3 regions of the Rhodococcus sp. NPDC057297 genome follow, and region 1 is predicted to be linked to each of the others. Evidence: predicted binding sites of a transcription regulator. Region 1 holds the regulator's gene; each other region holds the start of a gene.
The links. Region 1 encodes LexA, which represses DNA repair genes until DNA is damaged. Its sites were predicted from a motif close to CGAACANNTGTTCG; they were not measured.
Positions count from the first base shown of each region.

Region 2: ACFULT_RS04620 (DUF222 domain-containing protein) is a predicted target of LexA. The motif match lies at 1,147-1,160, and genes of this name have one in related genera.
Region 3: ACFULT_RS06265 (alpha-ketoglutarate-dependent dioxygenase AlkB) is a predicted target of LexA. The motif match lies at 6,241-6,254, and genes of this name have one in related genera.

Region 1 is NZ_JBHUZE010000004.1:271,216-279,093, reverse strand. Features, by position in the region: gene hrpA (ATP-dependent RNA helicase HrpA) at 1-2,884, shown strand, start outside; gene nrdR (transcriptional regulator NrdR) at 2,896-3,360, opposite strand; gene ACFULT_RS14730 (hypothetical protein) at 3,488-3,901, opposite strand; gene lexA (transcriptional repressor LexA) at 4,310-5,008, shown strand; gene ACFULT_RS14720 (acyl-CoA dehydrogenase family protein) at 5,148-6,290, opposite strand; gene ACFULT_RS14715 (uracil-xanthine permease family protein) at 6,392-7,657, opposite strand; gene ptsP (phosphoenolpyruvate--protein phosphotransferase) at 7,681-7,878, opposite strand, start outside.
Region 2 is NZ_JBHUZE010000001.1:996,108-1,003,985, forward strand. Features, by position in the region: gene ACFULT_RS04620 (DUF222 domain-containing protein) at 1-983, opposite strand, end outside; gene ACFULT_RS04625 (APC family permease) at 1,214-2,467, opposite strand; gene ACFULT_RS04630 (hypothetical protein) at 2,656-3,360, shown strand; gene ACFULT_RS04635 (hypothetical protein) at 3,362-3,616, opposite strand; gene ACFULT_RS04640 (hypothetical protein) at 3,643-3,987, opposite strand; gene ACFULT_RS04645 (alpha/beta hydrolase family protein) at 4,279-5,271, shown strand; gene ACFULT_RS04650 (hypothetical protein) at 5,351-5,755, shown strand; partial or broken gene rho (transcription termination factor Rho) at 5,969-7,069, shown strand; gene ACFULT_RS04660 (GNAT family N-acetyltransferase) at 7,056-7,595, opposite strand; gene ACFULT_RS04665 (STAS domain-containing protein) at 7,702-7,878, opposite strand, start outside.
Region 3 is NZ_JBHUZE010000002.1:80,654-88,531, forward strand. Features, by position in the region: gene ACFULT_RS06240 (MarR family winged helix-turn-helix transcriptional regulator) at 1-14, opposite strand, end outside; gene ACFULT_RS06245 (ABC transporter substrate-binding protein) at 101-1,135, opposite strand; gene ACFULT_RS06250 (MarR family winged helix-turn-helix transcriptional regulator) at 1,228-1,698, shown strand; gene metE (5-methyltetrahydropteroyltriglutamate--homocysteine S-methyltransferase) at 1,695-3,950, opposite strand; cobalamin riboswitch at 4,078-4,315, opposite strand; gene ACFULT_RS06260 (3-deoxy-7-phosphoheptulonate synthase) at 4,518-5,600, shown strand; gene ACFULT_RS06265 (alpha-ketoglutarate-dependent dioxygenase AlkB) at 5,597-6,220, opposite strand; gene ACFULT_RS06270 (ABC transporter substrate-binding protein) at 6,346-7,425, shown strand; gene ACFULT_RS06275 (VOC family protein) at 7,466-7,878, shown strand, end outside.

The DNA.
Region 1 (7,878 bases):
CACGGGCCGACGAGTCGTACTGTCCACCAACGTCGCGGAGACCTCGTTGACGGTTCCTGGCATCCGGTACGTGGTGGACCCTGGAACAGCTCGCATCTCCCGCTATTCACTGCGGACCAAAGTCCAGCGGCTGCCGATCGAGCCCATCTCCCAGGCGTCCGCCAGGCAGCGGGCAGGCCGGTGCGGACGCGTCGCCGACGGAATCTGCATCCGACTCTATTCGGAGGACGACTTCGAGTCCCGTCCCCAGTTCACCGAGCCGGAGATCCTGCGGACCAACCTGGCGTCGGTCATCCTGCAGATGACGTCCCTCGGTCTGGGGAAGATCCAGGAGTTCCCGTTCGTCGAGGAGCCCGACCCGCGCAGCATTCGGGACGGAATCGGCCTGCTCGAGGAGCTCGGTGCGCTGAAACCGTCCAGCGGAACCGGCGAATCGGAGCTCACGCCCATCGGGCGCGAGCTCGCGGCTCTGCCCGTGGATCCTCGAATGGGTCGGATGTTGGTGGAAGCCAACAACACCGGGGCACTCGCCGATGCTCTCATCGTCGTGTCGGCATTGTCCATCCAGGACGTACGGGAGCGTCCCACCGAACACCAGCAAGCCGCCGACGAACAGCATGCGCGCTTCGCCGTCCCCAATTCGGATTTCCTGGCGTACGTCGAGTTGTGGAAGTACCTTCGGGACCGGCGAACCGACTTGTCCTCCAACCAGTTTCGCAGAATGTGCCGTGCCGAGTTCCTGCACTACCTGCGCATCAGGGAATGGCAGGACCTGCACGGTCAACTGCGGCAGATCACCCGAGGGATGGGGTGGAGCATCCCCGATTCCCCGTCGACCCCGACAGCTCTGCACCAGTCTCTTCTTTCGGGTCTGCTGTCGCACATCGGCCTTCGCGAGGGTGACAAACGCGAATTCCTCGGTGCGCGCGGCACTCACTTCGCGGTGTTCCCCGGCAGTGGATTGTTCAAGAACCCTCCGCGTTGGGTGATGGCCGCCGAACTCGTGGAGACCGGACGGTTGTGGGGCCGAATGGCAGCGCGAATCGAACCGGAGTGGGCCGAGCGGCTCGCACCGCATCTGATCAAGCGGACGTACTCGGAACCGCACTGGTCCACCAAACGCCAAGCCGCAATGGCCTACGAGCGCGTCACGCTCTACGGCATCCCACTGGTCGCAGGCAGGCCCGTCAACTATCACACCGTCGACCCGGAGGCGTCACGCGAGCTGTTCATCCGGCACGCACTCGTAGAGGGCGAGTGGAAGACTCAGCACCCGTTCTTCCACAGGAACCGTGAGTTGTTGGACGACGTAGGCGAGTTGGAGAACAAGGCCCGCCGCCGCGACATCGTCGTCGACGACGATGCACTGTTCGACTTCTACGACGCACGGATCGGCGCGGAGGCCGTGTCCGCTCGTCACTTCGACACCTGGTGGAAGAAAACTCGCCGGAGTACACCCGATCTTCTCGACTTCACCACCGAGACGGTGGTGAATGGTGACGCGGCGTCGGTTCTCGGCGGCGATTACCCCGATGCGTGGCGACAGGGAGAGATCCTCTTCCCCCTCACCTATCAGTTCGAACCGGGGTCCGAAGCCGACGGTGTCACAGCCAGGATCCCGATCGCACTTCTCGCACAGGTCCAGCCGGTGGGGTTCGACTGGCTCGTGCCCGGTATGCGCGCAGAACTTGTCACGGCCCTGATCAAACTTCTGCCCAAGGCCCAACGGCGCACCGTCGTTCCTGCACCCGACTTCGCCTCTGCCGCTTTGGCGTCGATGAAACCGCGCTCGGAGCCGATCGTGACAGCGCTGGCTCGTGAACTCTCGCGGCTGGGGTCCACACGAATCGATCCGGACGATGTCGATCTGGGTTCTCTGCCCGCACATCTGAGGATGACGTTCGTCGCGGTCGACACCGACGGCAAGACGCTCGGATCGAACAAGGACCTGGTTGCACTGCGAAAAGCACTGGCGCCTCGAGTCGATCGTGAAGTCGCGAGTGCGGTGGGTGTAGCCGAGCGACCGGCGACCCTGGCATGGACGTCGTCGACGCTGGGAACCTTGGACGCAACGGTCTCCACATCGGTCGCGGGACAGACGGTGACCGGTTATCCGGCCCTCATCCAGGAAGACGGCGGCGTGGCCGTCCGTGTTCTCAGCACCCCGGCTGCTCAGCGCGCCGCGATGCGCGAAGGAACGCGCGCACTTCTTCTGGAGTCGGCACCACGAGGCACGAAGGCGTTGCTTGCCGGCATCCCGACGCGTGAACGACTGGCCCTCGGCCAGAACCCCTACGGCAGCGTCGAAAGCCTGCTCGACGACTGCAGGAAAACTGCTGTCGACGAGTCGATGACCGCGCACGGAGGCCCTGTCCGGTCTCCCGAGAAGTTCGCGGTACTCGCCGCCGCGGTCGGAGCCGACACCGCTCGACGGACCAGCGGGATACTCGGACTGGTTCGGCCGATTCTCACCGCAGCACTGGAACTGCGTTCCGTATTGGATCCTCTACAGGGCGACGCAGCCGACGATGTACGAGAACAGCTGTCTTCACTGGTGTTCGACGGTTTCGTGTTCGAGTTCGGATCGACGCGCCTCGTGGATATCCCGCGCTATCTCAACGCCGCGACGGCACGCCTGAATTCTCTGCCGAGCAGTGCCGGACGTGACGATGCAGGTATGGACGTACTCGACCGCGTGTACGAGGCATACGACAGGATGCTCCGCTCGCTACCGGAGACCAAGCACCACACTTCAGCGGTGCAGGATGTGTTCTGGATGATCGAAGAACTGCGAGTCGGCCTGTTCGCGCAGAGCATCCGCACGGCCTATCCGGTGTCGGAGAAGCGTCTCATGCGGGCCATGGAGGTCGCGGCACGCTCGTGAACCGGCGAGCGTCAGTCGACCGCGGCAGCCTGCCGGTGCGCACGAAGATCGAGTATTTCCTTCTCGAAATCCTCGGCGGAGCTGAACGAGCGGTACACCGACGCGAACCTCAGGTAGGCGACCTCGTCGAGGTCACGCAGGGGGCCGAGAATGGCCAGACCCACCTCGTGGCTGGGGATCTCGGCCGATCCCGACGCTCGGACCGCATCCTCGACCTGCTGTGAGAGCAGATTCAACGCATCGTTGTCGACATCGCGGCCCTGGCATGCGCGTCGCACACCCTTGACGACCTTCTCCCTGGAAAAGGGCTCCGTCACCCCACTGCGCTTCACCACAGCCAGCACCGCAGTCTCGACAGTGGTGAACCGACGGCCGCATTCCGGGCACGAACGTCGACGACGAATTGCCTGACCCTCGTCTGCTTCCCGCGAATCCACCACGCGCGAGTCGGGGTGCCTGCAGAACGGGCAATGCATGGTTGAGCCTCCGTCGTAGCCGTCACGCACCCCCGAACGGCACACAGGAGGCACAGGCTTCGAGGATACTCGGAGCGGAACCGAGCCGGCTCCGTCCCCTGGCAGACGGGGCAGACACAACACAGCGCTACGGGCCTACCGTGCCGTTAGGGACCGTGCTGCCGGAGACCGTGCTGCTGAAGACCGTGCTGCTGAAGACCGTGCCGTCCGAGACCTGGACCGTGACACTGGAGGGCGCGGAAACGGATTCGAGCGACGATGCGCGAAGGTTTGCCATTCCGACGAGCGCCAACAGCACCACAGCGGTCCCCACCACTCCCGCCACCGCACCGAGCACGGTGATGCGCTGGCTACGATGCGCCTGATCTGCGCACCCGTCGGCCCGCCGGTCGTGCTGGCCGCCGCGGACCGCGGACACGCCGACATGACGGCGACGCTGCATCGTCGCACGACGCTGCGACTCTGTCTGACGGGTACGGACAGCACGGCGAGTCTGCTGGTGCTGCTCCGTACGGACGGGCCGCTCGGTAGTGATGCTCATCGGAACCTCCGGTGTCGAACGAGACGTGGATTCGAACGCTATTCGATCAGGCGTTCGATGAACGCTTGTTCGAAAGTTCTATCACGCACCTCCGACAAAGTCAGTAGAAAACGCGACACGGATCGAACAGATGTTTGATCCAACAGCGATAACGGGCTAAGTTCGTGTCAGAAACCACACGTCACATCCATCCCACGCGTTCTGGTCTTCGAGCACGTTCGAGTTCCGGCACACGCACGCATCACGCAGGAGGACGCACGAATGAAAGACGAGACCTCTAGCGGGTCGAACGGCACGGGGTCGAACGGAAAGGCTGCCGGGAAGCCCGCTGTGACGAAAACTGCGGCAGCGAAAACTACGGCGACCAAAAGTACGGCCGGCAAGGCTGCTGCGGGCAAGCCTGCTGCCGTGCCGACCGCGAAGGCGTTCGAGGGCGAGGGAACGGACATCAACGCCGGACTCACCGAGCGTCAGCGCAAGGTGCTCGAGGTGATCCGGGCGTCGGTCACCGAGCGGGGCTATCCACCGAGCATCCGCGAGATCGGCGATGCCGTCGGGCTCACGTCCACATCGTCAGTGGCACACCAGCTGCGCACGCTCGAGCGCAAGGGCTTCCTCCGCCGCGACGCCAACCGTCCTCGGGCCGTCGACGTGCGGGGGCTCGACGAGGTGCAAGCGGATCACGCGGCCGCCGTCGCCGACGGTTCCGCTCCGTCCGAGGACCAGTTGCCGACGCCGACTTTCGTGCCGGTTCTCGGTCGAATCGCCGCGGGCGGACCGATCCTCGCCGAGGAAGCCGTCGAGGACGTGTTCCCACTCCCCCGCGAACTGGTGGGTCAGGGGTCGCTGTTCCTGCTGAAAGTCGTCGGCGAATCCATGATCGATGCAGCAATCTGCGACGGAGACTGGGTTGTCGTGCGTCAGCAGAGCGTCGCCGACAACGGCGACATCGTCGCGGCCATGATCGAGGGCGAAGCAACCGTCAAGACGTTCAAGCGAACCAAGGGTGATGTCTGGTTGATGCCGCACAACCCCTTGTTCGAGCCCATTCCCGGCAACGACGCAGCAATCCTGGGCAAGGTCGTCACCGTGATGCGCAAGCTCTGAGCGCGCTCGTATCACCACCTCCCCCGTACCCCCCGTACCGACACGGAGCGAACGTGACGTTCGGTCACTTGAAGTGACCGAACGTCACGTTCGCTCCGTTCGGGGGGTGCGGCGGCGCGCGCTCGGGGTTACGACGAGGTCAGAGGTCCAGTCCTCGGCCGATGATCTCCTTCATGATCTCCGTGGTGCCGCCGTAGATGGTCTGCACGCGCGAATCCATGTAGGCCTTGGCGATCGGGTATTCCTTCATGTACCCGTAACCGCCGTGCAGCTGTAGGCATCTGTCGATCAACTTGACCTGGTTCTCGGTTGTCCACCACTTCGCCATGGCAGCTTCCTGCACGGTGAGCGTGCCGGCGTTGAGAAGTTCGATGAACTTGTCGACCATGATGCGTGTCGCGGTCGTTTCCGTGGCCAGTTCGGCGAGCACGAAACGCGTGTTCTGGAACTTGCCGATGGACTTGCCGAACGCCTTGCGGTCCCGGCAGTACTGGATGGTCATGTCCAGCGCGGATTCCATGGCTGCGGCTGCGACGACAGCGATCGAGAGCCGTTCCTGCGGCAGATTCTGCATCAGGTAGATGAAGCCCATTCCCTCCTCACCGAGGAGGTTGGCTGCGGGGATTCGAACGTCGGTGAAACTGAGCTCCGCGGTGTCCTGGGCTTTCATGCCGATCTTGTCGAGGTTGCGTCCGCGCTCGAAGCCCGGCATGTCGCGTTCGACGACCAGCAAGCTGAAGCCCTGCGCACCCTTCTCCGGGTCAGTACACGCGACGACGATGACGAGGTCGGCGTTGATCCCGTTGGTGATGAAGGTCTTGGATCCGTTCAGGACCCACTCGTCGCCGTCGCGAACCGCGCGGGTCTTGATTCCCTGCAGATCACTGCCGGTACCGGGCTCGGTCATGGCGATCGCGGTGATGAGTTCGCCCGAGCAGAACCCGGGGAGCCAGCGCTGTTTCTGTTCGTCGTTCGTGAGCTCGATCAGGTAGGGAGCAACGACGTCGTTGTGGAGAGTGAACCCGATACCGCTGTATCCGCCGCGGGTGGTTTCCTCGGTGACGATGGCGTTGTACCGGAAGTCCTTGACCCCGCCGCCGCCGAACTCCTCGGGTGCTGCCGTTCCCAGGAAGCCCTGCTTACCAGCTTCCACCCAGACGTCACGATCGACGATGTTCTGCTCTTCCCAGCGCGCATGGTTGGGGGCTACGTGCTGGTCCAGAAACTTGCGGTACGACTCGCGGAAGAGGTCGTGCTCGGGTTCGAACAGGGTGCGGTCCACGGGTTACTCCTTCGAGGGTGACACTTGTCGTGCGTTCCCTCGACACTACGACCGCGCCCGACCTCGGTCGATGACCGAGCCGCGCAGGATCGGTGACCGAACTAGCGGGTAGCGAGCCTGCTGAGTGCGCGCAGAGCCGGGTAGCCGACGAGGATGCCCACCGAGCCCCATGCGATTCCGCCGAGGTCGACCGATCCGATGGTCAAGGTCAGGTCGCCGATTCCCGCGACCAGTGCGGCCGCGACGACGGTGAGGTTGACCGGGTCGGTGAAGTCGACCTTGTTGTCGGACCAGATCCGGACTCCCAGTAGGCCGATGAGTCCGTAGAGGACGAGCGTGGCGCCGCCGATGACGCCATCGGGAACCGTGAACACCAGTGCACCGAACTTCGGGGAGAACGCGAGCACGATTGCCGTGACGGCTGCGACCCAATATGCGGCTGTGGAGTACACGCGGGTGGCGGCCATGACCCCGATGTTCTCGGCGTAGGTGGTCGTGCCGGAACCTCCCGCTGCACCCGCGAGTGTCGTGGCCAGCCCGTCGGCGATGAGTGCGTCTCCGGCGAGGTCGTCCAGCGACTTCCCCGTCATCGCGGATACTGCTTTGACGTGGCCGACGTTCTCGGCGACGAGAACGATGACCACGGGCAGGGCGATCAGAACGACGGACAGCTCGAAGGTGGGTCCACGGAACTCGGGCATTCCGATCCATGAGGCGGCCTGCATGGCGTCGAGTTTCGCTGCGTCGATCTGTCCGGCCACCGCCGCGAACACCCAGCCGATGACGACGCCGACGAGAATGCCCAGCCGGCCGAGGAGTCCTGGACCGGCCACGGTCACCACGAGAATGGCCACGAGGGTGACTGCCGCGACGAGTGGTTGCGCCTCGAAGGACGACGTCGCTGCGGGAGCCAGGTTCAGGCCGATGAGCACCACCACGGCACCCGTCACGACGGGCGGCATGACTGCTTCGATCACTCGCCCGCCGGCGAACTTCACGACGAATCCGACTGCGGCCAGCACGATTCCGACGGACATGACCGCACCGAGCTGAGCTGCCGGGCCATCCGCCTGCGCCGCGCTGAGCGGTGCGATGAACGCGAACGACGAACCGAGGTAGCTGGGTATCCGGCCTCGCGTGATGATCAGGAACAGGGCGGTACCGATTCCGGAGAACAGCAGGGTCGTCGTGACCGGGAATCCGGTCACCGTCGGCACCAGCAGTGTCGCGCCGAACATCGCGATCACGTGCTGCATGCCGATACCCACCGTGCGAGGCCATGACAGCCGCTCGTCGGGCGCTACGACCGCGCCCGCGGAGGGCGTCTTTCCGTCGCCGTGCAGGGTCCATCCGAAGTTTCGACTCACAAGCAGTGAATCCTAGAGGGCATTCACGCCAGAAGCGCGGTGACCGCTGCACGAGCCGCGGTCGAGCTGTCCGTCTTCAGGGCGGCGTCGGCAGCGGCGCGGCACTGGTTGAGCGTGACGGAGGACAATTTCGCCCCGACGTGCGCCACGGCGGCAGACGCCGCGGACAGCGAGGTGACCCCCAGACCCACCAACACACACGCCAGCAGTGGGTCTGCCGC
Region 2 (7,878 bases), on a different contig from region 1:
ACCGCATGGCCCGAAGCGGCTTCGAGATCCTTGACGCTCATCGTCAACACGGCTGTCACCGGAAGTCCCCTGTGCATCCCTAACTTCCCGGATGCGAGCATCTGCCGGAACACCATCTTCATCGCGTCGTGCTGCCGTCGCCCTTTGCCCCGATGATCTCGACGCGCCCGCGCTGCCGCCTCTTCATTGACCGGTTCGCCCTCGGCGCGCTGGCTGTCGTCCGTGACGTCTGTCGGGACGCTCGACTGATCAGGTCGATCGTCACCACTATCCGCGTCATCAGGTGGGTCGACGACCGGTGGGGGATCTGCGGGATTGGCCTGTCCGGGTTTCGCCCATTTGTCGAATACAGCCTCGATGTATGCACGCAGTTCAGAGTCGACGACCATCTTTCCGCGGGACAAGCCGTCAGCTCCCTGTTCGTCGAACTGGACGTAGCATCGATCCGCGACCCGCGCGGGGTCTTCGTCATCTCCGTCGGGGTCGATCAGGTCGTACAAGCGCGAGGCAGCTGCCTTCAGGTGGTCCGGGCTGAGCTGGCGTGCCAGTTCTGCCAGCTGTGCCTCTGCTTTCTCCCTCGTCTCGATGTCGACCTTCGATCCCAGACGCCAGAAGAACTTTCTGATGATCTGTTGATGCTCCTCGTTGATCAGCCCGTCCTCTGCGCCGCGAAGAGTGTTCGGTGACAACGGTTCCAAACGCTCACCCGTGATGGATGTGCGCTCACCGAACTCCATGGCCAAGCGGATACGTTGCCCTGCGCGCGATCCGGAGGATCGCAACAACACCGACAGTGCTTCAGGGACCGATCCGTAGATGTCGTCCAAGCCGCGCTGGTCGACGAGATCTGCGATCCAGGTGTGGCTGTACGCGAACAGTTTGTGCCGAACCACTTCCATGCGCACCAGCAGAGCGCGTCGGTCCGCATTGTCCAGCCCGGCTGTCTGCATGCGACCGACTTCCTCGACGCCTCTTTCGATCATCTCGACGACCTCGCGCAGGGACGAGGGACCGACGACAGGAACACCGTCACCGGATGCTCGCCAATGTGACTGTGTATCAGTGACAATCGTGGACTGGGCCACTGCTTCTGAATCTCCCCCTGAAAGCATGTGAGAAGACTATCCGGTGCCACCGACAAGTTTTCGAACATCAGTGCGAAAGCCGCCACGATCCTTGTGGGCGCGATGCGTTCTGCCGGTAAAGCTTCCGACTAGTCGTCGTGTGATCGGCGCTTCCTGAGCGCGTATACGACGGCACCCGCTGCGAGCACGCCTGCGCCCACTGCCACCGATGACACAGGTAACGAGAACGCCAGCACGAGGCAACCCACGAGGCCGATCACAGGAACGACGCGCGCTGGGCGGCCCTCGGCGCGAGACATGGTCAACGCCGACGCATTGGTCACCGCGTAATAAGCGAGCACTGCGAACGACGAGAAGCCGATCGCGGCACGAATGTCGACGGTGGCTGCCGTGGCGGCGACGACCACGCCGACCATCAACTCTGCTCGATGAGGTACGTCGAACCGCGGGTGCACCGCCGCCAGAACATGCGGAAGGTTCCGGTCACGGGCCATTGCGAAAGTGGTTCGTGAGACGCCGAGTACAAGCGCGAGCAACGATCCCAGCGCTGCCACTGCAGCGGTCGCACTCACCACAGGAACCAACCAGGATCGACCGGTGGCGCGGGCCGCGTCGGAAATCGGTGCGCTTGCGTGCGCGAGCCCCGACGGGCCGAGCACCCACAGCAGCGCAGTGGCGACCGAGGTGTACAGGGCCAAGGTCAGGGCGAGCGCGATCGGTATCGCTCGGGGGATGGTACGAGCCGGATCGTGGACCTCCTCACCCAACGTCGCGATGCGCGCATAGCCGGCGAAGGCGAAGAACAACAGGCCCGCACCCTGCAGCACACCTGCGGTGGTGACATCGGTCGCCGACACTCCCACCGAATGCCCGGGCGAGTACGACAGCGATACCACCACGACCACAACGAGTACCGTGACGACCACGGCGACGATGATTCGCGCCAACCACGCGGACTTCTGTATTCCGACGTAGTTGACAGCGGTCAGCCCGAGCACCGCCGCCGCAGCCACTGCATGCGCGTGTTCGGGCCATGCGTACATACCGACCGTCAATGCCATTGCGGCACAGGACGCACTCTTGCCCACGACGAATCCCCACCCGGCGATGTAACCCCAGAACTCGCCGAGACGCTCACGGCCGTATACGTACGTTCCTCCCGACGAGGGATACAACGCGGCAAGCCGTGCCGACGACGTCGCATTGCAATAGGCGACCACGGCGGCGACGGCCAATGCAACGAGCACACCCGATCCCGCAGCCCGAGCGGCGGGAGCCAGCGCCGCGAAGATTCCAGCGCCGATCATGGCGCCCAATCCGACGGTCACTGCATCGACAAGCCCGAGTCGACGACGGAGTTCACCGCCAGGAACAGTCACAATTCAACCGAAAGACTCTCGGTGCTCGGCCTGACACGGCCGGCCGAGGAACGAGCAGGTGAGGTCCAACCCGATGCCGTTCTGAGCGACATGAAAGGCACTTCCGGAGTGATCACTTGCCTGATCCTGCCTGAGGGCGGAACGAACTGCGAGAAGGAAAAATCAGTGGCGGGGCCTGCGAGGATGAACTGGTGATCGAGAACCCGTCCATTCTGCAGTTCCGCCGCCTCGCGCAGTCGTCGCCGTGGCTGTGGACGAGCGTCGAACTCACCCGTTCGCCAGATCGATTCGATACCGGTGTCCACGCGTGGATCCGTCGGCCAGGGGCAATGCGGGTGGAAGAGAACGGCGGTCGCGTCGTCGTGCACAAAGCGCGCAGACCGTTCGACGGTGCCATGGCGACGAGGAACGACGGGCGCTTACTGCCGGTGCAGGGTCGCTGGCCGTCCACAGTGGTTCCGATATATGACGCCGACGGTCTCGTCGAGAGCGTGCCGCCCGAGACTCACGGCCCGTCGGTGGAGTGGGACGACCCGATGTTCGACGACTACCTCTGGGTCGCGATGCTCAACCCCGTCGAACTGGCCAGATCCGCCCACGACACGACTTCCGGTCCGACGGTCGATCTGGCGAACGTGGCCGTGGTGACTCACCACGGCCGCGCGGCCTGGGAAGCGGTCGCCACCCCGACCGCCGCGTACGACCCACGGTGCGACTGCTGCCCGATGCTCGCGGGAGAGTTCGTCGACGACGAATGGATACCCGGATCACCGTCGACCGTGCGACTGGACGTCCGTACAGGGATTTGCGTTTACCTCGAAACCGAAGGATCTGCGCGGGACCTCGACATCCTGAACGTCGACACCGCAATGCCGGACGCACTGTTCGAGAAGTAGATCAGCGAAAAGTCCAGCCACGCCTGATCAAGAAGCTGCCCACGAACCAGCCGACGAGCGCGCACGCGGCCGGAACGCCGATCACGAACAGCATCGGCGTTTCGGTCGCACTCTCGACAAATGTTGTTCGACTGCCGGATTCGACGAACACGTAGTCGGACCGGTACGGACCGGTGGGCAACGCGGACAGTGCCACCACTACGAGCAGGCCGACGGCAGCATCGAAGAGGGCGAGCAACCGCCGCAGATCACGCATGGTTCAAGCCTAGGTCCTCGACTCGATCAGGAGCGTGGGTCGAGGGTCACCTTCACCGAGACGGAAGACCCGTCCTTGCGGGTGACGGCGTGGCCGGTGCGGGTGGCGCCGTCGAGGTCGATGGAGATGGGACCGCCGTCGGGGTAGAAGTTCCGCCACCAGTTCTTCTTGTCCGGCATCGCGACGCCGATGATCACGTCGTCGCCGCGACGGCGGTAGCCCACCAGGACGCTGAACTTCTTGCCGGACTTGCGGCCCGTGTAGGTGACCTCGGTGATTGTGCCCGAAACGAGTTTGCCGATGATCGGGGCGTTCAACAGCGGACGTACGAGCGCATTGAACCGAGCGGCGACGCGCTGGAATGTGTTCATAGCCGTGATCCTGCCTGGGAACCGACGGCCGTGCACCCACGCGGACCCGCTCGATTCCACCTCCGAGGTGGTCCAGCCTGCCACGAGAAGCCGTCGGGCATCGGTGTCGATCGGCGCGAGGCCCGCTGAGACGGACGGACACGATCGGGTCAAGAATTTCATCTGATTCGACCCAGTAACGAACAGCGGGCCCAAGAAGACATAAAGTGTCGAGGGACACGAAGGCCGCATGCGTGCGGGGGACGAACTAACACGGCTCAGGACCGGCCGGGAACTGGAATCGACTTCGAGATGAAGCTTTCTTCACTACGCGCCGCTGCACTCATCGCGGCAGGCACACTGGCAATGACCGCTCTCGGCGGCGTCGCGACGGCCGAGCCCGCGAAGGCGCCTGCAGTCTCGTCGATCGACAAGGACGGGCGGAACTGGAACCTTCAGGTCTACTCCGCCGCGATGAACAAGGACATCACCGTCGAGGTTCAGCGCCCTCTGGACGAGTCCACGCCTGCTCCCAACGCGTACCTGCTCAGCGGCCTCGATGCAGGCGAAGGATCGGCAAGCTGGCAGCAGCAGACCGACGCGCTCGAATTCTTCTCCGACAAGCACGTCAACCTCGTCCTCCCCATCGGTGGCAAGGGCAGCTACTACGCCGATTGGAAGCAGGAAGACCCGGTCCTCGGCGTCAACAAGTGGCAGACGTTCCTCACCGAGGAACTGCCTCCGCTGCTCGACGAAACTCTGGGCTCCACCGGCAAGAACTCGATCGCCGGTGTCTCCACCTCCGGTACCTCGGTTCTGCAGCTCGCCGAAGCCAAGCCCGGCCTGTACGGCGCGGTCGCGGCATACAGCGGATGCGCACAGATCGCCGATCCCATCGGCCGCCAGTTCGTGAAGTTCTCGGTCGAGACATGGAAGGGTGGCAACACCATCAACATGTACGGCCCGGACAACGACCCCGCATGGGTCGAGAACGACCCGGTCGTCAACGCCGAGAAGCTCCGCGGCACCGAGCTGTACATCTCCAGCGGTAACGGTAACCCGCAGCCCGAGGACATTCGGTACTACACCGAGGGCAACGGACCCCAGGGCGTCATCAACCTCGGTCTCGGCATCGTCATCGAAGGCGCCACCAACTTCTGCTCGCACAACCTGAAGAACAAGCTGGACTCCGTCGGCATCCCGGCGACGTACCAGTTCCCGCCGGTCGGCACGCACTACTGGCCGTACTGGGAGCAGGCACTGAAGGACTCGTGGCCGGTGCTCGCTAAGGGCATGGGAATCTGATTCCCATCCACCTCTCTACTGCCCCCGACCCGTCATGGGTCGGGGGCAATTTTGTGCTCGAATGCGGCAAGGTGAAGGTGTGAAGAAGTTCGTCACCGCAGCGGTACTGCTGATGCTCGGCGCCGCAGGGCTGTTCAACGGCATCGCCCTGGTCTCCGATCCCGACGGCGGCACCCTGGGCCTGAGCGTCGACATGCTCCCCGAATGGCACACCTGGGACTACCGCTACGCAGGCGCCTTCGTGCTCGTAGCCCTCGGAATCGCGCCCCTGGTGTGCGCGGCGGGCGTGATCGTCGACACCCCCGGCGCACGTGTCGTCGCCGGCGTGGTCGGCGTCATCGCTGTCGGGTGGACACTGTGGCAGTACCTCGTGCTCGACATCTGGGCGCCCCGTGCGTACACGGGACTGACGCTCATCGGTTTGTTGCTTGCCGTCGGAGGCATCGAGGCGCTGTTCACGGGGAGGCGTCGGATCGAACGATAAGACCTCACATAAGGGTGAGGGGTTGTGGAAACCGGAGTGCTGATGTACTTTGGCGATAGTTCTCCGCCGACCTGATCTGGTCCGCGTCGAGGACCATCCCGCGGAAAATTCTGAGCTTCCGCCTACCTTGCGCATCGGCGCAATCCTCGAAAGTAGATTCTCATGACCACAGCACACGCCACACCTGTATCGAATGCCGCGTCCGAGTCGGAACTACGTCCTGTCTCCGGCATCGTCGACATACACGGAAACGCCGCATTCCTGCGGACCACCGGCTACCTGCCGGGGCCGATCGACGTGCAGATATCGTCGAACATCCTGCGGCAGAACGGATTACGAAAGGGTGACCTCGTCACCGGCACCGCACGTCCACCGGACAAGTCACGATCTAAGCTCGACTCACTTGTCCGAGTCGACGACATCAACGGCCGAGACGCCAGGGAGAAGCGCCCGAAGTTCGACGCATTGACCCCGCTGTACCCCAATCAGCGTCTACGGCTCGAAACCACTCCCGACCGCCTGTCCACCCGCATCGTCGACCTCGTGATGCCCATCGGCAAAGGTCAACGCGCGCTTGTCCAATCGCCGCCCAAGGCCGGTAAGACCACGATGGTCAAGGACATCGCCGCCGCCATCGCAACCAACCATCCCGAATGCCATCTCATGGTGGTCCTCGTCGACGAACGCCCGGAAGAAGTGACCGACATGATGCGATCGGTGAAGGGTGAAGTGATCGCATCGACATTCGACAGGCCGCCGACGGACCACACGGCCGTGGCGGAGCTGGCGATCGAGCGCGCCAAGCGTCTCGTCGAGAACGGCGAAGACGTTGTGGTGCTTCTGGATTCCATCACCCGGCTCGGTCGGGCGTACAACAACTCGTCACCCGCGTCGGGCCGGATTCTCTCCGGAGGAATCGACTCGACAGCGCTCTATCCGCCGAAACGTTTCCTGGGTGCCGCTCGCAACATCGAGAACGGTGGATCGCTCACCATCATCGCAACAGCCCTCGTCGAAACCGGATCTCAAGGTGACACAGTCATTTTCGAGGAGTTCAAAGGCACCGGCAATGCCGACCTCAAACTCGATCGCAAGATCGCCGAACGGCGAATCTTCCCAGCCATCGACGTCAACCCGTCGGGAACGAGGAAAGACGAACTGCTGATGTCGGCCGAGGAGTACTCGGCCGTGCAGAAAGTCCGACACCTGCTCAGCGGCCTCGACTCGCAGCAAGCAATCGAACTACTCGTGACGCAACTCGCGAAAACCCGGTCCAATCACGAATTCCTCACGCGCGCAGTCACTGCTCGCTAGTTCGGGGCCGGTCGCTGCGTAGAACGGCAAAGACGAGAGTGTCGGTCCACTCGTCTTTACTCCGCCAGTCCTCGCGGAAATGCGCTTCGCGACGCATGCCCACGCGCTCGGCCAATCGCGCCGACGCGGTGTTGCGGCCGTCCATCTGAGCGGTCGCCCGGTGCACACGATCCAACGCGAACACCTCATTCAACAGGGCCTCTACCGCTTCGCTGGCGTACCCCCGGCCGGAGTAGCTGGGCGAGAATACCCACCCGAGTTCTACGGTGTGATCGGTGTCGTTGACGAACCACGCCGCTACGTTACCGATGACGTGTTCGTCCAGTTCCACGACAAGATTCAGAGCGCCATCGGCCAGGGCCTTTCGATCTTGCCGCTCTCGAACGGCCTTGGCTGCGTCATCCGCCGTCCATGGTCCGTGTAGCAGGTACCGACACACGTCGTCGTCGGAGTAGAACTCGAGCAGCTGAGCCTCATCGCCGGAACGGTATGGGCGCAGCCTCAATCTTTCGGTGCGAACGATCACTTCTGAGTCGGAGAGTTCTTCGCTTCGAGGAACATCTGCAGAAACGATGTTCCCGGCGTCGTAGTCGGCTGTTCGTCGCGCTCCTCAGGCCCGGCGTCGTCGCCCGTCATCGCGGCGACCCCTGCGGATCCAGGGTGTCGACGATCAGGTGACCGGCACCGAGGACGTCGAGGATCATGCGTACGGGCCTGGTCGGCGCGAAGATGCGAACCTCGGCGGTGGTGGCCATGACCGCGTCGACGATGACGCTGGCGGCTCCGGAGTAGATGAACGTGACAGCCGA
Region 3 (7,878 bases), on a different contig from region 1:
AGGTCGTCTGACATGAGAACGAATGTAGTGCACAACTAAGTTGTGTGCAACCTATCGAGACGAAGCAATGGGGAACGCGCACGTTCCCCATTCGACTGCTCTACCGGGTCAACGTCTCCGTGAGTCCGTCGAGAACGATCGTCGCCGCGGTCGGACCGGCGTTGAGGTACCACGGATCGTCGTCGACGGTCACGATGTGGCCTTCGGTGGACGCGCTCATCCCGGTCCACAGTGGGTTGGTGGTGTACGTCTGCTGCCGGGAACCCGGGCCGTTGTCCTGGCTGCCGACGAAAACCCAGTCCGCATCGGCCAATTGGATCTCTTCTTCACTGAAATCCTGTGACGTCTTGTCGAACTGCTGGCTTTCCGGGCGTGCAAGACCTGCATCCCAGGCGATATAGCCGGCGAACGACGGCACCCCGAACACTCGGGCGCGGTCGGCGGTGAACCGCACGAACGACACGGTGTCGTCACCGACCTGATCTCCGAGATCCTGTGCACGCGCCACGAAGTCGTCCACGAACGACTGCGCCTGCTCGGTTCGGCCGAGAGCATCCGCGAGCAGCAGGAAATCCTGCTTCCAGTTGACGCCCGTGCCTTCGGTCAACACCGTCGGCGCAATCGCCGACAATGTCTCGTAAATGTCCTCGGAACCAGCCTTGTTCGCGAGAACGAGATCAGGCTCCAGCGCTGCAATGGCCTCCAGGTCGGGGGCCTGCCTGTTCCCGACGTCGACGAACCCTGCCATCTCGGCGCTGAACTGCGGGAATTCGCGGCCGACGTAGTCCGGAACCAGGGCTGCTCCGTCACCGTAGGCAACGCCGGTGGGAGCGACGCCCAGTGTCAGTACCGCGTCGAGTTGGCCGGTGGCGATGACGACGATTCGCTTGGGCTCGGCCGGAATTGCCGTCGACCCGCCGAAATGAACGACGGTGCGGGGGAAGACGCCGTCGTCGACCCCGGGGGAGCCCATCCCGTCGGGAATGCCCGTCGGGCCAGGGGCCTCGGCGGCCGTAGGTGTCGCCAGGGTCGTCGCCGGTGTGGTGCTCGGATCAGCGGGGTTCTCGCTCGACCCGCATGCGGTGACGAGTACTGCGGTGGCGAGAAGGGACAGGAAGATCGGTGCGCGTTTCACGAGGCCTCTGGGTACGGGATCGACAAGATGAGGTAACGCTATCCTGCATCAGCGCCGGTAAACAATATCTGTGTCAGATATAGTTCTGTGGCATGAGCCACCCCGATGACGACGTCGCCCGCGGCCTTCTCGAGGTCGCATTCGGCCTACGCCGCGTTCTTCGGCTCCACCTGGACACCTCCGGTACCGACGAAACGCTGCCGCTCGCACAAGCCGAAGTCGTCCGAACGATCCTGGCGTTCCCGGACAGTCGGATCGGTGACGTGGCCGCCAGACTGCGACTTCGCCCCAACACCGTCAGCACGCTGGTGCGCACACTGGTCGACAAGGGCCTGGTCGACCGGCACCCCGATCCGGCCGACGGCCGAGCCGTCGTGCTCCGGGTGAACGGCGAACGGGCGGCCCGACGCGAACGCCGGGCCGACCGCAGGATCGAGGTACTGTCGGCCGAAATCGCGAAGCTCTCCGCCGCCGAGCGTCGGGCAGTGGAGGACGCCGTGCCGATCCTCGCGAAAGTGAACGATGCGCTTCGCCGCTCACCGGAGGATCGACGCCAGAGCTAGCGAACGGCGCGCGCGGCCTCGACGAGATTGCGCAGCGACGCCTCGACCTCGACGGTTCCGCGTGTCTTCAGCCCGCAATCCGGGTTGACCCACAACCTCTCGGCGGGAACCGAATTCAGTGCCTCTCGCAGGGAATCGGTGATCTCGTCGACGCTCGGGACTCGAGGTGAGTGAATGTCGTAGACCCCGGGCCCCACTCCGAGGTCGAAACCGACAGCGCCCAGATCATCCAAGACTTCCATGTGCGACCGCGCTGCCTCGATGGAGGTGACGTCGGCGTCGAGTGCCACGATGGCGTCGATGACCTCACCGAACTCCGAATAGCAGAGATGCGTGTGGATCTGAGTGGAATCCGCGACACCGGACGTGGAGAGCTTGAACGCCCGCACCGCCCACGCCAGGTAAGTCGCCTTGTCCTTGCCGCGTAGAGGAAGAAGCTCCCGCAGTGCGGGCTCGTCGACCTGCACGATGCGGATACCCGCGGATTGCAGATCCACCGTCTCGTCGCGAATTGCGAGCGCCACCTGATCGGCACTGTCGGCCAACGACTGATCGTCGCGGACGAACGACCAGGCCAGGATCGTGACCGGTCCAGTGAGCATTCCCTTCACCGGCTTATCGGTCAGAGACTGTGCGTACGTGATCCAGTCGACGGTCATCGCACCGTTTCGGCTGACGTCCCCGAACAGAATCGGCGGGCGGACGCACCGCGATCCGTAGGACTGCACCCACCCGTTCGCCGTCGCTGCGAAACCGTTCAGTTGTTCGGCGAAGTACTGCACCATGTCGTTGCGCTCCGGCTCTCCGTGCACCAGAACGTCGAGACCTATGTTCTCTTGCAGCGCAACCACGTCGGCGATCTCCGACTGCATACGACGTACGTACTCGGCGTCGTCGATCTCCCCCCTGCGTACGGCAGCGCGGGCGACGCGAATCCGGGTGGTCTGCGGGTAGGAGCCGATCGTCGTCGTCGGCAAGGACGGCAGGTTCAGCCGCGAGGCCTGGGCCGGGCGTCGCTCGTCGGCCGGGCTGCGATCGACGCAGACACCTGCGGCGAGCCGGGCGCGGATGGCGGCGTCGTGCAGGCGCGGGTCGGTGCGACGACTCGCGAGCGCGGCGCGCGACTCCTGCAATTCGGCTGCGACGGAATCGGTTCCGTCCCTCAACGCACGCGCCAGCACGGTCACCTCGGAGATCTTCTCGGAACCGAAGGCCAACCAGGAGCGAAGTGGGTCCACGATGTCGGTCTCACCGTCGAGCGTGTACGGAACGTGGAGCAGTGAGCAGGAACTCGACACCGCGAGGGCGCCCACGCTACCGAGCAGACTGGCGAGCGTGGCCAGAGCCTTGTCCAGATCGGTACGCCAGATGTTCCTGCCGTCGACGATGCCCGCGACGATGCGCTTGTTCACCAGAGCCGGTACCGAAGCGAGCTGCTCCACGGTGCCCGGTGCGGTCAGATCGATCGACAACCCCTCGATGCCGGTCGATGCGAGCACGGGGAGCGCGTCGCCCAGATCACCGAAGTACGACGCCAACAGGATCGCCGGCCTGGTCTCCAGTGCACTGAGGAAGTCGTACGCGCGCTTCGCCGAGGAGATCTCGTCCTGCGTCCGGTCCGCGACCAACGCGGGTTCGTCGATCTGAACCCACTCGGCTCCTGCGCCGGCCAGCTGCGTCAACAGGTCTGCGTAGAGCGGCAGAATCTCCTCGAGGCGGTCCAGGAGCGGCGCAGTGCTGTCGACGGCTTTGGAGAGCAGGAGGAACGTCACCGGGCCGACCAGAACCGGTCGTGCCGGAATGCCCAGCGTCCGCGCTTCTTCCAGCTCGCCGAGGATCTTCTCGGGGTGCAGGGTGAACGTGGTGTCGGATGAGATCTCGGGCACCAGATAGTGGTAATTGGTGTCGAACCACTTCGTCATTTCCAGAGGCACAACAGATTCGGTGCCGCGAGCGGCCGCGAAGTAGCGATCGAGTTCGCTCTCGATGCCCAGCACGCGTTCGGGAAGCGCCCCCAACATGACCGCCGTGTCCAGAACCTGGTCGTAGTAACTGAACGTGCCCACCGGAATCGAGTCCAGACCGGCGTTCTTCGACGCCGTCCAGGTGTCCTCACGGAGGCTCTTGGCCACCGATTCCAGTGCGGGAGCGTCGATCGTGCCTGCCCAGTAGGACTCGACTGCGCGCTTGAGCTCGCGTCGCGGTCCGATCCGGGGTGAACCGAGAATCGTGGCGGTGAATTCGAATGTCACTGGCATTTCTCCATGTACGTCACACGTGGGTGGATCACCACCGAGCGCGCGAGACGACCGAGCCCATGTACGTACACCAGCTGCAGGTCGACTCGCCCATTCCACGGGGCGGTGAACCGCTGCGCACGGCGTGCGCAGCACAGAAGGCAGGTATTCGGACTCGCAAGCACGCGGTCCTCGGGTGGAGGCCGCACCTACTGGCCGTCGCTTCCCAGAGAGGCTTCTCCAGTGCATATGACGGCGGTCGTTCCTGCATACCGCTGCGGGACAGTCCCGGATTCTCACCGGGTTCCCTCTTGCGTCGCCGTCCGTGGTCTTCGGGGCTCCTCACGACCGCTGGGCGAACCAACTGCACGCATGAGCATAGTGCCGCGCATGCCCCCGGGGACAGGCGTGCTACCGTCTGTTCCATGCAGCGCACGTATTTCTGGTTTAGCAGGCCGGCCCCGGGTGGGTCAGCCAGCGACGCCATGCGCTGAGACCCCACCCCACGAGCCGGATGCAGACCGGCTCGAAGCGTGCGTGGAGCTCTCCGAGGGCCGGTCTGAGAATCGAAAAGGATTTCTCATGACTACAGCTGTCACCCCTACCGATACGTCGTTGGACGATCAGCGCACCATCAGCATCAGCCCGCTGGTGGCGCCGTCGTTACTACGACGTGAGCACGCCGCCGACGACGCGGTGTCGTCGACGGTTCGTCGCGGCCGCGCCGGTGTGGTCGACATTCTGAACGGCGCGGACGACCGTCTCATCGTGGTGGTCGGGCCGTGCTCGGTGCACGACACCGAGGCTGCGATGGAGTACGCGCGCAAGCTCGCCGAGAAAGCGTCCGAGCTGGGCGATCGGTTGCACATCGTCATGCGCGTCTACTTCGAGAAGCCGCGTACGACGCTGGGCTGGAAGGGTCTGATCAACGATCCGCACCTCGACGGCTCGTTCGACATCAATTCCGGACTGCGCGTGGGGCGTCAGCTGTTGGTCGACATTTCCGCGCTCGGACTGCCCGTCGGGTGTGAATTCCTCGACCCGATCACGCCGCAGTACATCGCGGACCTGGTCAGCTACGGCGCGATCGGAGCCCGGACGGCGGCCAGCCAGGTTCACCGGCAACTGTGCAGTGCGCTGTCGATGCCCGTCGGCATCAAGAACTCGACGGAGGGCGACATCCAGGTCGCGGTCGACGGCACCCGTGCGGCGGCGTCGAGTCACGTCTTCCCCGGCACCGATCTGGACGGCCAGGCCGCGTTGATTCGCACCACCGGCAACCCGGACTGCCACGTCATCCTGCGCGGCGGCACCGACGGACCGAACTACGACGCAGAATCCGTCGCCGATACGGTCGCGCGTCTGCGGAAGTCGTCGCTCCCCGAGCGCGTCGTCATCGACGCCAGCCACGGAAACAGCCGCAAGGACCACAACAAGCAGGTCGACGTGGTCACCGACGTTGCCCGACGCCTCGGCGAGGGTGAGCACGGCATCGTCGGTGTCATGCTCGAGAGCTTCCTCGTCGCGGGCCGTCAGGATCTGACTCTCGGACACAAGGAGGACCTGACCTACGGCCAGTCCATCACCGACGCGTGCCTCGACTGGGACACCACTGCGGCACAACTCGATGTGCTGGCTGCTGCCGTCGAGACTCGTCGCGGCTAGCGGACACCGCGCGGCCGGAACTGCACGCTGATGCGTGGTCCGGTCGCGCGGGTGCTCTTGGGAACGGCGTGCTCCCAGGTGCGCTGACACGAGCCGCCCATGACGATCAGATCGCCATGTCCCAGTGTGAATTTCAGCGATGTTCCGCCTCCACGGGGGCGCAGCATCAGTTGCCTGGTGGCGCCGAGCGAGACGATGGCGACCATCGTGTCCTCGGTGGCGCTGCGGCCGATGTTGTCGCCGTGCCACGCCACACTGTCGGATCCGTCTCTGTAATAACACAATCCGGCTGTCGTGAACGTCTCGCCCAGCTCCGGGCCGTAGTGTGCGTCGAGAGCGGTCTTGGCTTCGTTCAACGACGAGTCCGGCCACGGTTCGGAGTCGGAGTAGAACCGCACCAGGCGAGGTACGTCGACCACACGGTCGTACATCTGACGCCGCTCTGCCCGCCAGTCCACCCCGTCGACGAGACGGGCGAACAAGTCGATCGAACCGACCCACCCCGGCCGCACGTCCACCCATGCGCCGTTCGACAGTGCCCGCCTGCTCACGGTCGATCCGAGGGGGCCGAACTGCTCCTCGTCATCGGTGAACAGCGAGCCCTGAAGTTCCACGCTCATCGGCACAGCGTAGCGGTTTTCGAACGTATGTTCCACCCATAAGGAGGTGGCTGTTACGAGGTTAGGTGACCCTTCCTGGCGTGCTACTTTAGTGAACCTAAACCAACTCTCGGAGGGTCCTGTCGATGTACATAGGTTCGCCGACGCGTCGTATCACCGCGTTCCTGGTTGCTGCGTCGATGGCAACGGCGCTGGTCGGATGCAGTACCGATTCCGGTGACTCGTCGGCCGACACCGAGACGTTGGCAGCGACCGGGTCGGCCGCGGCGGCGGGTTCGTTTCCTGTCACCATCGACTCCGCTCTCGGAAGCGCCACCATCGACTCGGCCCCGACTCACGTTGCCACCTGGGGTTGGTCCAACCAGGATGCTCTGCTGGCCTTGGGTGTGGTGCCGGTCGCGATGCCAGCATTCGTCGGTGAAAGCTACGGCGCCGACGCCGAGGGCGTGCTGCCGTGGGATCGAACCGCTCTCGGTGAACTCGGCGCCGCGACTCCCACATTGTTGGCTGGAGACGGCACCGGCCAGGCCCCGATCGAACAGTTCGCCCTGGCCGAACCCGACTTGATCTTCGCGCCCTACTCCGGTATCAGCCAGGCCGAGTTCGACGCGCTTTCTGAGATCGCGCCAGTCGTCGCCTATCCGGAGCGACAGTGGACCGCCTCGTGGCAAGAGCAGGTGACGATTGCAGGCGAGGCCCTGGGCAAGCAGGCCGAAGCGGCCGCGGTCGTCGCGGATACGGAGAAGAACATCGCGGAGGTCGCGGTGAAATACCCCGCGCTGAAGGACAAGTCGATCACGGTCGCCCTGCCGAACGAGCCCGGTGTGTTCTCGGTGAGCAAGGACGACGACGTGCGAGTGGAGTTCCTCGAGCAACTCGGTCTGGTCAACGAGGAGTCGATTCAGCAGTCCGATCCGACAGACGACGCCGAGGCCGTGTACTTCGACCTCAGTTACGAGAAGGCGTCGGCGATCGCATCGGACGTCCTCTTCGTCGTCGCGTACGACAAGCCGTCACTCGCCGCGTTCCTGGCGGAACCGGTCATCGCCGAGTTGCCCGTCGTCGCCGATGGACGAACCGCCTCGACCGAAAGCTTCTCGGTGGAGAAGAACTTCGCGTTCGGTGGACTCACCGTGCTGACCATTCCCGTCGTTCTGGACGATATTGCGTCTGCGTTGAACGCGGCTGCGGAGAACGTCGCCTGACCGGCGTATGCGTGTCGGTGCATCGGCCTATCGTGTGCACATGGGATACGAATTTCAGGTCACGGTGGACAGTGGGAAGCCTCATGAGCAGGCGAAATGGTGGGCCGAGGCCCTGGGATGGATCGTCGAACCCACGGACAGTGCATTCATCGAGGGACTGATCGCGGCGGGTCACGCCAGGCGGGAGGACGCCGTGGTGTTCGAGGGCAACCTGGTCTGGAAGATCGGCGCGGCGATCTTCGATCCGGACACTCCCGGAACCCCGCGTGTTCTCTTCCAACTCGTTCCCGAGCCGAAGACGGTCAAGAATCGTCTTCACTTCGACATCAGGGTCGGTGACGAACGCGAGGCCATCGCTCAGAAGCTGGTCGACGCCGGGGCCGCGATCTCGCACCGTGGTCAGGTCGGTCCGAGCACGTGGATCACCATGACCGATCCCGAGGGTAACGAGTT